Regions from separate parts of the Symbiopectobacterium purcellii genome, predicted to be linked through region 4. Evidence: predicted binding sites of a transcription regulator. Region 4 holds the regulator's gene; each other region holds the start of a gene.
What was found. The regulator LexA, encoded in region 4, represses DNA repair genes until DNA is damaged. The targets are predictions, from matches to a motif close to TNCTGTATGTACATACAGNA.

Region 1 (3,121 bases), 1.4 Mb from region 4:
ATCTGATTGAGCTTTTTGCTGATACGCCGGCCTACGCCCCACACCTCGTTGACGGGCACCAGTGACAGCAGCTTGCGCTGCCGATCGGTGTTCGACAAATCCACCACACCGCCTGTTTTTCGCCACGTTTTGGCGGCATGATTTGCCAGCTTGGCCAGCGTCTTGGTTTGTGCGATACCGACACCGACCGACAGCCCGATCTCTTTATGCACTTTTTGTTGGATCTGTTGGCCTAACACGGCAAGCGGGGTTGCGTTGCTGACGCCGGACAAATCCATAAAGGCTTCATCGATCGAATAGATTTCCAGCGTTGGCGCTAACTCAAACAATGTGGCCATAACGCGATTACTCATGTCGGCATAGAGGGTGTAGTTAGAACTGAACACGGCGATTTGCGCATCGGGAAACGCTTTTTTCATCATGAAATAGGGCGCTGCCATTTTTATCCCCAACGTTTTGGCTTCTCGTGAACGGGATATCACACAACCGTCATTGTTGGACACCACTACCACCGGTTTTCCGCGCAGGTCTGGGCGAAACAAGGTTTCACAGGAGGTATAGAAGTTATTGACGTCAATAAGGGCGAACATGGTGGGAATCTCTGGGTATGTGTTTATATACAGTATATTTGTGGGGTAAAGCGATCAAGTGGTATTGCATGTGCTGCCAGCAATCCATTGATAGGGCGGGATAACTATTTTTACTCACTGTCCATGCGGGTAAATGACACGGTGTTCGGTATCTGCCAGATAGCCTCGGTGAGGAAAATCGATTAGCATGTCCGTAACTTTTTCGCCCTGTGCATTCACTGCTGCTGACGCGTTTACGGCCACAATGAGCAAACTGGATTACATAAAGCATTACCCATCAGAACTGATCGCCAGTGTCGATAGCTTGCTGCAAGCTGGCAGGCTGGCTGCGGTGGTTAAACAAAAGTACCCCACAACGCATACCGTGACGAATGACAAACAGCTCTACGACTATGTCAATGGCATAAAAAATCGCTATCTGAAAAAGGAAAGCGCGCTTGCTAAAATTATTTATGACGGTGCGTTAAATCCCGTTAAAGGCACGCTCGGCACCAATACCTTTATCTCTAAAAATCATGGCGGGAAGTTAAAAGCCAAGAATGAAATCAAGATATCGACCCTGTTCAGGAACGCGCCTGAAGCCTTTTTGCGCATGATCGTGGTGCATGAGCTGGCACACCTGCGCGAGAAGGACCACAACAAAGCCTTTTATCAACTCTGTTGCCACATGGAGCCGGACTACCATCAGTATGAGTTTGACATGCGTTTGTGGTTGATTTGCAGAGAAGAAGGACTGATTTAACCGGATGTCATGCGTCGAACGATAGGCGCATTGCTCTTTTTCCTTCCGCTAGCGCATCGCCTTTACCGTAAAGGTGACCACACCAAAGATCTCAAGCGCTTCCTCATGCTGGAAGTGTATCGGTGAATAGCGCGTGTTATGCGGCACCAATTGCATAAAAGGGCGGATGCGTAACTCCTTAACGGTAAACTCGCCGTCCACGGCGGCCACAACGATATCACCGTGCTGTGCCGTCAATGCCCGATCAACCACCAGCAAGTCGCCGTCGCTAATGCCGGCATCAATCATCGAATCACCGCTGACGCGAATAAAGTAGGTAGCATTAGGGTGTTTGATCACCAGTTGATTGATATCTAGCCTATCTTCCACGTAGTCCTGCGCCGGGCTGGGGAAACCACAGGGCACGTGTTCGATAAAAAAGGGCAACGAAGAGGCATTGACGCTGAGGCGTGGAGGCCGTGTGGGCGTGGATAACGACATGATGATTTTCTCTATATATGTATATAAACACAGCATATGTGGAATGACCATCGATCAAGCGTTTTTCTGATAGTTTCCTGTAATGGACTATTATACCGAGTGGTTTACAGGCAAGGTTTGCGTGGTGACGCTTTCTCCGGTTTGCTGTACTTGCAACACTAGCAAGAAACGCTTTTCTACCGTGTTGTTCGGTAACGATTTGCGGGCATAGTCATTGATGTCAACGGGTTATTGGTGTGATACGGGGTATTGAAAACTGGAGGATGAATTTTGTTACTGCTAATCTTTGTCCATGAGCGTGTCTTTTAGTGGACACTTTACAACGGCGATCGTCCGCTGAGCACGGGTTGTCAGCGCTGTACGTTTAGGAAAAACGGTGATACGCGAGAGGCATCTTGTCTGCTATCTTATCTATCGTGATGCCTTTCCCTAATGATGGGAATATTGAAACACCTATTTTTTTTCTAAGAGTCTGGGTCTTATGCTGTCTACATTGATTTACCGAAGTCGTGCAAGCCGAACATTTGATCTATCGCTGCTCGATGCGTTAGTGGCGCAGTCTCAGGTGCGTAATATGACGCTGCAACTGACCGGCATTCTGATCTTTGATGGCAGTCATTTTCTTCAGGTTTTGGAAGGTGAACCCGAAACGGTGAATCAGCTGTATGACGCTATCTGCGACGATCCTCGCCATGACGGTGTGGTTGAGTTGATGCGTGATTATGCGGCGAAGCGCCGTTTTATCAATATGGGCATGGCGCTGTTTGATTTACGCCATGATAAACCCGGTGCCGTGCTGCGAGCGGTGATAAAAACCGGTGCGCTGCGTTATAATCTGGCGAGTGATGACCGGGTTTATAAATTTATTCGTACCTTTGTTGAAGGCCGCTGGAAGAAACAGCTGGCCTACAGCAGTGAACCTGAATCCTGGGGGTTCTTGTCAGAAGCGCCGCCCTTTACCTCTCCGCCCGAACAGTCGTTTTTGGGGCAACCTTGTCAGTTCGCGCTGCAACCTATTATTGAACCGCTGCGTGGGCAAATCAGCTCGTTTGAAGCGCTGATCCGTGGTCCGAACGGTGAGTCGCCGCAGGATTATTTCGCGTCGATCCCGCCCGACAAACTGCATGAAACCGATCTTTCGTCCAAAGCATGGGCGTTGGCGCTGGCGAAAAATATCAATATTGGCAGCCATAAAATTTCTATTAACTTGCTGCCGATGTCGCTGGTCAAGGTGCCGAATGCCGTTGATATTTTACTGGAGCAGATCGATCGCAATGGCCTGGTGCCTGAGCAGGTCATCGTTGAAGTG
Region 2 (3,121 bases), 1.2 Mb from region 4:
ACGCCGGCTTGTTTTTTGTCAGCAGCATCTGCCCCTCTTTGGTCGCAATCACATAGTTGCTGCTACACCCACTCACCAACAAGGCAAAAAAGCATAACGCGATGGCTTTGTGTCGAATCGTCATCAAGTAATCCACTCAAATAGTAAAAAAATGGGCGATGGTTCTTTTTAGGACCTAATCTCTATCAAAAAACATGAATATACAAGATGAGTCTAGCAAAGCGGGAAAAAGAAGAATGTAGGAATAATGGAAATAATCAGTGATTCACCCGAAAAGGGGAGCGCGGGCAGCCAAGGCTACCCGCTGGGGAATTACTCTGCGTTTGTCGCTTTTTTGCTGCGCATCAGATTCAGCGCTTCAACCGACATTGAGAAGAACATCGCGAAATAGATATAGCCTTTGGGAACGTGAACATCGACGCTTTCCAGAATCAGCGTAAATCCCACCAGAATCAGGAAAGAGAGTGCCAGCATTTTCACCGATGGATGACGATCGACAAACTCACCGATGGCGCGGGCTGAAAACATCATCACCCCTACGGCAATCACCACGGCGGCCATCATGATAAACAGATGGTCGGAAAGGCCGACGGCGGTAATGACGGAGTCGAGGCTGAAGATGATATCTAACAACATGATCTGCACAATAGCCCCGAAAAAGGAATGCACCTGGCTGGAATGTGCCTCTGAACCGCCTTCGATCGTCTCATGAACTTCGCGACTGGATTTCCAGATCAGGAACAAGCCGCCGAAAAACAGGATCAGATCGCGCACGGAAATTTCATTATCCATCAGCGTAAACAGCGGGTTGGTCAGACGAATCACCCAGGCGATCGAGGCGAGCAGGCCAAGACGCATCAGCATGGCACCCAGAAGGCCGATACGGCGCGCTTTATTTTGTTGGGCTTTGGGTAACTTGGCGACAACCAGAGAAAGGAAGATGATGTTGTCGATACCTAGTACGATCTCCAAAATGGTCAGCGTGCCGAGCGCCAGCCATGCATTCGGATCAACAATCCAATCAAAAATTATATCAATCAAACCTAAACGAAATGTAAACGCAGATTATACGCTTTACATTCGGTTTTCTGGCAAGAAAAAACGATACGCATTATCTCTGGCATTTAAAGATGAAAATGGCGCGCTAACAACGGGCCGGTAAAGGTCTTCTTCAAATAGAAACCGCGCGGCAAGGTCATGATGGGCTGACCAAACTCGCCGATTGCTTGCGTCAGCGCCTTACTGTTGGCCCCTTTGGGGCGTAATTGTAGTACCTCGCCGTGACGCGCGGTGATGCTCTCCACCTTGCCGAGCACAATCAGGTCCATCAGTTCTTCCCAATCCCGCCGCAGCAGTTCCTCCTCCTCGGGAGAGGGGCTCCAGATAAGTGGCGTGCCGATATGGCGTTCGCCGAGAGGAATTTCACGCAATCCTTCCACCGGGATCCACAGTACCCGTGCCAACTTATGCCGCACATGGCTGCTCTCCCATGTCACACCGCTGTTGCCGGTTAGCGGTGCCACTGACACGAAGGTGGTTTCGAGCGGCCTGCCTCGATCGTCAATCGGAATGGTTTTTAGCTCTACGCCAATATCTGGAAAATCCTGTTCCGGTTTGCTGCCTGCGCTGGCACCGAGAAAGCGCTCAAGCAACACGCCTATCCACCCCTTGTCGCATTTGAGGTTGGCTGGCAGCGGCAGGTTTGCCCGTGCGGCAAGTTCTGCCAGCGTATAACCGGCAAGCGCTTGCGCGCGTTCAAGTAGCGTATGCTCATCGGCTGGTGGCGTTGCAATCGGGTTGGGCATATTCACCTATGAAAACAGGTCGTCAGATTGACTAAAAAAAGTACAGCATTCATCAGGTTTTTCAACAGGGCGGTGCCGTGCCAAAAAGAAAACAATAATAGCATGATTCATAGCGTGTTTTTTTATTTATCCCACCAAGGTATCACGTCGGTTTTATCGTTGTTCAAGGATAGACACCGACAATAAACAGGATCTTACACCAGGTTATCCACAGATTTTTGGGATAACCGGGATAAGTCCTCACTACTGGTTTGATTTACAGCCTTGACGTCACGATTTTTTGCGATTTTTGTTATTTTATTATGCGATTTTTGCGTCGTGGCTGTGGATAAAACCGTCGTGGAGCAATCTTTCACCACTCTGCCGTGCACCGGTTTTCTGCGCCGCTTAATTGCGGTGAATATGTCGTGGGTTAAATCGGTATTTTTTGAAAATAAAGGAAGATTTTTTGGATGGTGCGTTGTGGTTTCAACGATGGAGAAAATGTTTTCCGCATGCTTTCATTTGGTTCTGCACAGTGATATCCACAAAAATAGTGAATAAAAGCGCTATGCTTGATGCATGCTGTTTATAACTATTCCCCTTTCTGTGGGTTAGCGGCAGGTTATTCGTAGAATCAATGCTGTTAAGCAGGAGTTTACCGGGTGGCGGGAGTGTGAAACAATCAGGTCATCTTTGCATTGAAAGTTTTCGAGGTAGTCCGGTGATCGATGATGATGGCTACCGCCCTAACGTTGGTATTGTAATTTGCAATCGGCTTGGTGAAGTGCTCTGGGCGCGTCGTTATGGCCAGCACTCCTGGCAGTTCCCGCAAGGGGGCATCAACCCGGGGGAAAGCCCTGAACAGGCCATGTATCGCGAACTGTTTGAAGAAGTGGGACTCAGGAAAAAGGATGTCCGTATTCTGGCTTCAACCCGCAGCTGGTTACGTTACAAATTACCAAAACGTTTGGTGCGTTGGGATACAAAACCGGTTTGTATCGGTCAAAAGCAGAAGTGGTTTCTGCTACAGTTAATGTGCAACGAATCTGATATCAATATGCAAAGCAGCGGCACGCCGGAGTTTGACGGCTGGCGCTGGGTGAGTTACTGGTATCCTGTGCGTCAGGTGGTGTCGTTTAAACGCGACGTTTACCGTCGGGTGATGAAGGAATTTATCAGCCCGGTTATACAACTGCAAGAGAACGCCGCGGCGAGGGCGCCTTCGGTGCCTCGGCGCAAAAGAGGATAAGTCGCGCTCATCATGCTCACGCGTTTGCGAGAAATCGTTGAGAAAGTGGCGGCGGCATCGCGCTTAAATGATGCGCTGGATCTGT
Region 3 (3,121 bases), 2.2 Mb from region 4:
AAGGCCTCTTCGGAAGGCAGACCGATATAACGTGCGGAGGCTCCGGTCGCCACAATCAGGGCATCACAGGTATATTCTTCGCTGTCGCCAAACAGACGAAACGGACGCTGTTGCAAATCAACGCGCTGAATGTGATCGAAAATGATCTCGGTGTTGAACTTTTCAGCATGAGCGTGCATGCGGTCCATCAGCAACGGCCCGGTAAGACCTTCCGCGTCACCTGGCCAGTTTTCCACTTCCGTCGTGGTCGTCAACTGCCCGCCTTTTTCCATACCGGTAATCAACACCGGATGCAGGTTGGCGCGCGCGGCGTACACCGCAGCAGTATAGCCCGCAGGGCCAGAACCTAAAATCAATAGCTTGTGGTGCTTGACGGTACCCATGTGTTCCTCTTTTTTGCAACGGTCTACTTAACGCCGATTGTAAGGAAATTACCAGACTAAAAAAAGTAGGCAGCAAAATTGTTACCTATTTGTTTAATCGGTTGTGCCGATAACCCATACAATTCACTGATAACACAGCGTCATTTATTAGCGAAATGATTGAAAATGGTCTTACCGAGCGTACAGTAGGGTTTTATTTGGCAGTTTCTTCTGATTTTCATTGTTTTGCTTTGACAATCGGCTACCGTTTTGCGAAAACATCTAAGGAAGAGGAAACTATTTGTATGTGAATGGTTGAAAGCTCGGTTTTTCTTTATGTTGTGGCTTTTACCGTGCGACCCGCTGATGGTGCATTTATAACAGGACAGACAGGGTGTTGTGAACGCAGGGATGACATCGCGGTGCGACGTGGCGGTGAAAGGAGAGTGACGTAAAGCGACCCTTGATATACAAAATAGACAGCGCGTCTTCTTTTAGGGCTGCTCTGATACATTGATGTGGGTCGGAGTGTAGCAAGGGCAAGGACGTAGTGAAGAGAGACAATAAGAATGGTAGACACGAAAAAACGACCGGGAAAAGATCTTGATCGCATCGATCGCAATATCCTGAATGAACTACAAAAAGACGGCCGAATCTCTAACGTTGAACTTTCCAAGCGTGTAGGGCTTTCACCTACACCGTGTCTGGAACGCGTGCGCCGCCTGGAGCGTCAGGGCTTTATCAATGGCTATACCGCATTGCTGAACCCGCATTACCTCGACGCTTCACTGCTGGTGTTTGTGGAGATTACCCTGAACCGCGGTGCGCCTGATGTTTTTGAGCAGTTCAACACCGCTGTGCAGAAACTGGAAGAAATTCAGGAGTGCCATTTGGTCTCCGGGGATTTCGACTATCTGCTGAAAACACGCGTGCCGGATATGTCCGCATACCGTAAGTTGCTGGGTGAAACCTTGCTGCGCTTGCCGGGTGTGAACGATACCCGTACCTATGTGGTGATGGAAGAAGTAAAACAGAGCAATCGTCTGGTGATCAGAACGCGCTAAACGCAGGGGTGCAAAGCCCGCTAATTTCAGCTACACTCATGTGAATATATACAGTCACAGCGCCGAGTTCGCCTCGGCGTTTTGTCATGAACATGAACAGGACCCCTGGAGAGACGCTTGAGCCAGGAATACACCGAAGACAAAGACGTGGCGCTGAACAAACTCAGCGGCAGCCGTCGTTTATTGGAAGCGATTTTAATCGTTGTCGCGCTATTTGCCGTTTATTTGAGCGTAGCGCTGTTAAGTTTCAGCCCGTCTGACCCGAGCTGGTCACAAACGGCCTGGCACGAGCCCATTCATAATCTGGGCGGTGGCGTCGGCGCTTGGCTGGCGGATACCCTGTTTTTCATCTTTGGCGTTCTGGCCTATGCCATTCCGCCGATCATGTTGTCGCTGTGCTGGGTCGCTTTTCGCCAGCGCGATAATCAGAGCGATGTTGATCTGTTTACCCTCTCTTTGCGCCTGATTGGTACCTTGGCGCTGATCCTCACTTCCTGTGGTCTCGCCGCGCTCAATGTGGACGATCTCTACTATTTCGCCTCTGGCGGCGTGCTGGGCAGTTTGCTGAGCAGTTCGATGGTGCCGCGCTTCAACAGTATGGGTGCCACGTTGATTCTGCTCTGCGTGTGGGCGGCAGGCTTGACGCTGTTTACCGGCTGGTCATGGCTGACCATTGCGGAAAAAATCGGCGGAGCGGTGTTAGGCTGCCTGACGTTCTTCTCTAACCGTTCGCGCGCAGAAGATCGCTACCGTGATGAGGAAGACGATTCACAAGACGCTCTGGATCGCGAGGGTGAACAACCCGATACGCTAACTGCGTCAACGCAGGCAACAGCAGAAGACGTAGAGGCGGATGATATATTGTTGGCACCGGCTGCACGTGAGCGTGCACCGGATGACATAGCGCAAAACAGTACGTTGAGCGTTACTGACCCAACGGAGCCGCTCGCACCGATGCAGAAATCGACTGCGGTCGACACGATGCCAGATCCAGCGGGTTCGCCCAGCGCAGCCAATCTGGTCACGCCAGCAACGGTCGTCAGCCCTGATCCCGTTGCGCAGGATTCACTGCCGCCGCTTTACGCGTTTGAGTTGCCACAGGCTGCTGTGCCGGAAAATAGCGCGTTACCTGTCTTTTCGCCCTTGGGGGTACCCGATCGCGATCGCACGCCGCCGTTGGGCGCGATGCATGAACTGGGTGTACCCACCGTGGCAGCGGTCACGCCAGTGTCTAGCGATGCGGTGCCCTTTATGCCTGCCTTTACGGCCGCTGGGGAGGATAATCCTCAGGTGAAACAGGGCATGGGTCCAGAATTGCCGCGTCCGAATCCGGTGCGTATTCCTACCCGGCGTGAACTGGCCTCTTATGGCATCAAGTTGCCATCGCAGCGTCAGGCAGAAGAGCAAGAACGGGAAGCGCAACGGCAGGTACAGTTCCAGCCTGAAACGATCGAAAGGGTTGCGCCCGACGATGCTGACGATGATGGGGTCGCTCAAGAGGCTGCCTTGCGTCAGGCTTATCTGGAGCAACAAGAACAGCGCTACGGTGAGGATTATGCCGAACGCGAGCAGGATGAAGAGGCGCTGTTGCAGGCCCAATTAGCGCAGGCGTTTGCTCAGCAGCAACAGGCGCGTTATGACGCCAGCGCACACCCAGAAAGCCCGAACGTAACGCCGGTTGTCGAGCCCGTAGGC
Region 4 (3,121 bases):
CGCCAGCAGGTTTGGGTACACCATCTGCAATTGGACGAAGGCGAACAGCACACGTTTACGCTCAACGGCAACCGCGCCTATTTTCAGGTGATTCACGGTGCAATGGAAGCCATGACGCCGCAAGAGAACGCAGCGATGTTACAGTGTGGAGACGGCGCCTTCATTCAGCAGGAAAAACAGCTGACTATCCGCGCCAAAGCCCCGCTGCGTGCGCTGCTTATCGATCTGGTTGCCTGAGGCGCATTAAACCCACTGATGGATTATCACAGCGCGATCCATGCCTTACATGGTAAGATGAACAACATGTTCATCATCATGCGGTAGGATCAGGCCAATGGATTCAAGCGACCAAGACAAACTCCTCGCCCAGGCGGAAAGTATTTGCCAACAGCGCAACGTACGCCTTACGCCACAGCGACTCGAAGTGCTTCGGCTGATGGCGCAGCAACACGGCGCGATCAGTGCGTACGATCTGTTGGATCTGCTGCGCGCTTCAGAACCGCAAGCCAAGCCCCCTACCGTCTATCGCGCACTGGATTTTCTGCTGGAGCAAGGGTTTATCCACCGCGTGGAATCGACCAACAGCTATGTCATGTGTCACCACATTGAAGAGCATAGCCATACTTCAGCGCTGTTTATTTGCGATCGCTGCGGACAAGTGACAGAACGTCAGACGGAAGGCATTGAAGCCATTCTTCAGCAATTGGCACAAAGCGCCAATTTTACGCTGCGCCACAGCGTGGTAGAAGCGCATGGCCTGTGCGAGGCCTGTCAGGAAGTGGCTGATTGCCGTGAACACGGGCACTGCCACCACGACCATACGGTGCCCATCAAAAATGCGAAACCTGGTCGTTGATCTGAGCGTGCATCACGTCCCCGACAAGGCTTTTCCTGAACAGAAGCGCCCTGTCGGTTAACGGGATTTAACTCCACTCACCGTTACGGATAACGCCGACGGCCAGCCCTTCGATACTGAAGCTCTGCTCACGCAAATCAACCACGATGGGAGCAAAGGCCTCATTCTCCGCCAGAAGTTGTACGGTATTACCTTGACGCTTCAAGCGCTTAACCGTCACTTCATCTTCGATGCGCGCCACCACTACCTGTCCGTTACGCACTTCTTGCGTTTTATGCACGGCAAGCAAATCGCCGTCCAGTATCCCGATGTCCTTCATCGACATACCGCTGACGCGCAGCAGAAAGTCTGCGTGCGGCTTGAACATGGCCGGATCGACCTGATAGTGGCACTCGATGTATTCTTGCGCCAGCAACGGTTCACCGGCCGCAACACGACCAATCAGCGGCAGACCGGCATTTTCTTCTTCCATCAGCAGGCGGATCCCGCGTGATGCACCGGAGACGATTTCAATTACGCCTTTACGCGCCAGCGCCTTCAGATGCTCCTCCGCCGCGTTAGGTGAGCGGAAACCCAGTCGCTGGGCAATCTCAGCACGCGTTGGCGGCATGCCGGACTGCGCAATATGATCGCGAATCAGATCATAGACCTGCTGCTGTCTGGTTGTTAATGCTTTCATCCCGCCCCCTGGTTGTTTATACAGTTTATCTGTGAGTATATACAGGTCATCGCGGCTTGGGAATGACAGAGAGGCAAATAGCCGTGTTTTTATGAGCATTGCCCCAAAATCATGCTGAAATCACCCCAGAACCAGAGGCCAGAGAATGCTGACCCAGACAATGGCGGCAAAGACCAAGGCCACAAACACAGCCGCCGATCCGATATCCTTGGCGCGCCCGGACAGTTCATGGTGCTCCGTCCCCACGCGATCGACAACGGCCTCAATCGCGCTGTTGACTAACTCCATCAGCACCACTACCACCACCACGCCAATCAGCAATAGCCGCTCCAGCAGTGACACGGGGAGCCAACACGCAACCAGCACCGCTACCACCAGCAGCATCAGTTCTTGCCGAAATGCAGCTTCGTGCTGCCATGCCTGTTTCAGCCCTTTGAGAGAGTACCCGGTTGCCTTGATAATCCGAGTTACCCCGGTAGCCTTATTCATGTTTTTTCACCCGTTTATCAGAGATTTTTTGCAATTTTCCCGTAACACCGTTGTCTCACACCACAGATCTCCCGTGTACTTTCTGGTATCCTTGCGGCGCATTGCTACTCATGAGGCTTCTGGTTGTTATGTCCGGCTGGCGTAAAATTTACTATAAATTACTGAATTTCGCACTTAAATTGTTAGTGAAAAGCAAGATAATTCCTAACGATCCCGTGGCGGAGTTAGGGCTAGATCCGTCTCGCCCCATCCTTTATGTGCTGCCCTATAACTCACAGGCGGATTTACTGACGCTGCGCGCAAAATGCCAAGCTTTAGAACTGCCCGATCCGCTGGAACCGACTGAAATTGACGGTGTATCACTGCCCAGCCACGTGTTTATTAACGATGGTCCGCGCGTGTTCCGCTATTACACGCCCAAGCAGGAATCCGTCAAACTGTTCCATGATTATCTGGATCTGCACCGCAACAATCCCTATCTCGATGTACAGATGGTGCCCGTTTCTGTCATGTTTGGCCGCTCTCCGGGCCGCGAAGGACAGCACGGCGCGACGCCGCACCTGCGTCTGTTGAATGGCATTGAGAAGTTTTTTGCGGTGATCTGGCTGGGACGCGACAGCTTTGTGCGCTTCTCCAGCATCGTGTCGCTGCGCCACATGGCCACCGAACACGGCACAGACAAAACCATAGCGCACAAACTGGCGCGTGTCGCCCGCATGCACTTTGCCCGTCAGCGTCTGGCCGCCGTTGGTCCACGCTTGCCAGTACGTCAGGAGTTATTCCATAAGCTGCTGGATTCTAAGGCCATCAAGAAAGCCGTTGAAGATGAGGCACGCAGCAAGAAAATCTCCCATGAGAAAGCGCAGCAAAATGCCATCGCCCTGATGGAAGAGATCGCCGCGGACTTCTCTTATGAAGCCGTGCGACTTTCCGATCGCATTCTGAGCTGGACCTGGAACCGCCTGTATCAAGGCATCAACGTGCATAATGCCGAGCGCGTGCGCCAGTTGGCACAGGATGGCCATGAACTGGTTTACGTGCCTTGTCACCGTAGCCACATGGACTACCTGCTGCTTTCTTATGTGCTGTATCATCAA

Region 1: umuD (translesion error-prone DNA polymerase V autoproteolytic subunit) is a predicted target of LexA. The motif match lies at 1,828-1,847, and genes of this name have one in related genera.
Region 2: mutH (DNA mismatch repair endonuclease MutH) is a predicted target of LexA. The motif match lies at 2,050-2,069, and genes of this name have one in related genera.
Region 3: K6K13_RS12375 (DNA translocase FtsK 4TM domain-containing protein) is a predicted target of LexA. The motif match lies at 1,463-1,482, and genes of this name have one in related genera.

The regions. Positions count from the first base shown of each region.
Region 1 is NZ_CP081864.1:1,878,125-1,881,245, forward strand. It holds gene umuC (translesion error-prone DNA polymerase V subunit UmuC) at 1-590, opposite strand, end outside; gene K6K13_RS08805 (M48 metallopeptidase family protein) at 835-1,332, shown strand; gene umuD (translesion error-prone DNA polymerase V autoproteolytic subunit) at 1,381-1,812, opposite strand; gene K6K13_RS08815 (diguanylate phosphodiesterase) at 2,294-3,121, shown strand, end outside.
Region 2 is NZ_CP081864.1:4,176,925-4,180,045, reverse strand. It holds gene K6K13_RS19360 (YgdI/YgdR family lipoprotein) at 1-124, opposite strand, end outside; gene K6K13_RS19355 (TerC family protein) at 313-1,029, opposite strand; gene mutH (DNA mismatch repair endonuclease MutH) at 1,125-1,805, opposite strand; gene K6K13_RS19345 (hypothetical protein) at 2,124-2,348, shown strand; gene rppH (RNA pyrophosphohydrolase) at 2,509-3,036, shown strand; gene ptsP (phosphoenolpyruvate--protein phosphotransferase) at 3,049-3,121, shown strand, end outside.
Region 3 is NZ_CP081864.1:2,634,109-2,637,229, reverse strand. It holds gene trxB (thioredoxin-disulfide reductase) at 1-383, opposite strand, end outside; gene lrp (leucine-responsive transcriptional regulator Lrp) at 932-1,426, shown strand; gene K6K13_RS12375 (DNA translocase FtsK 4TM domain-containing protein) at 1,544-3,121, shown strand, end outside.
Region 4 is NZ_CP081864.1:483,213-486,333, reverse strand. It holds gene K6K13_RS02210 (pirin family protein) at 1-237, shown strand, start outside; gene zur (zinc uptake transcriptional repressor Zur) at 335-856, shown strand; gene lexA (transcriptional repressor LexA) at 924-1,535, opposite strand; gene K6K13_RS02195 (diacylglycerol kinase) at 1,656-2,024, opposite strand; gene plsB (glycerol-3-phosphate 1-O-acyltransferase PlsB) at 2,153-3,121, shown strand, end outside.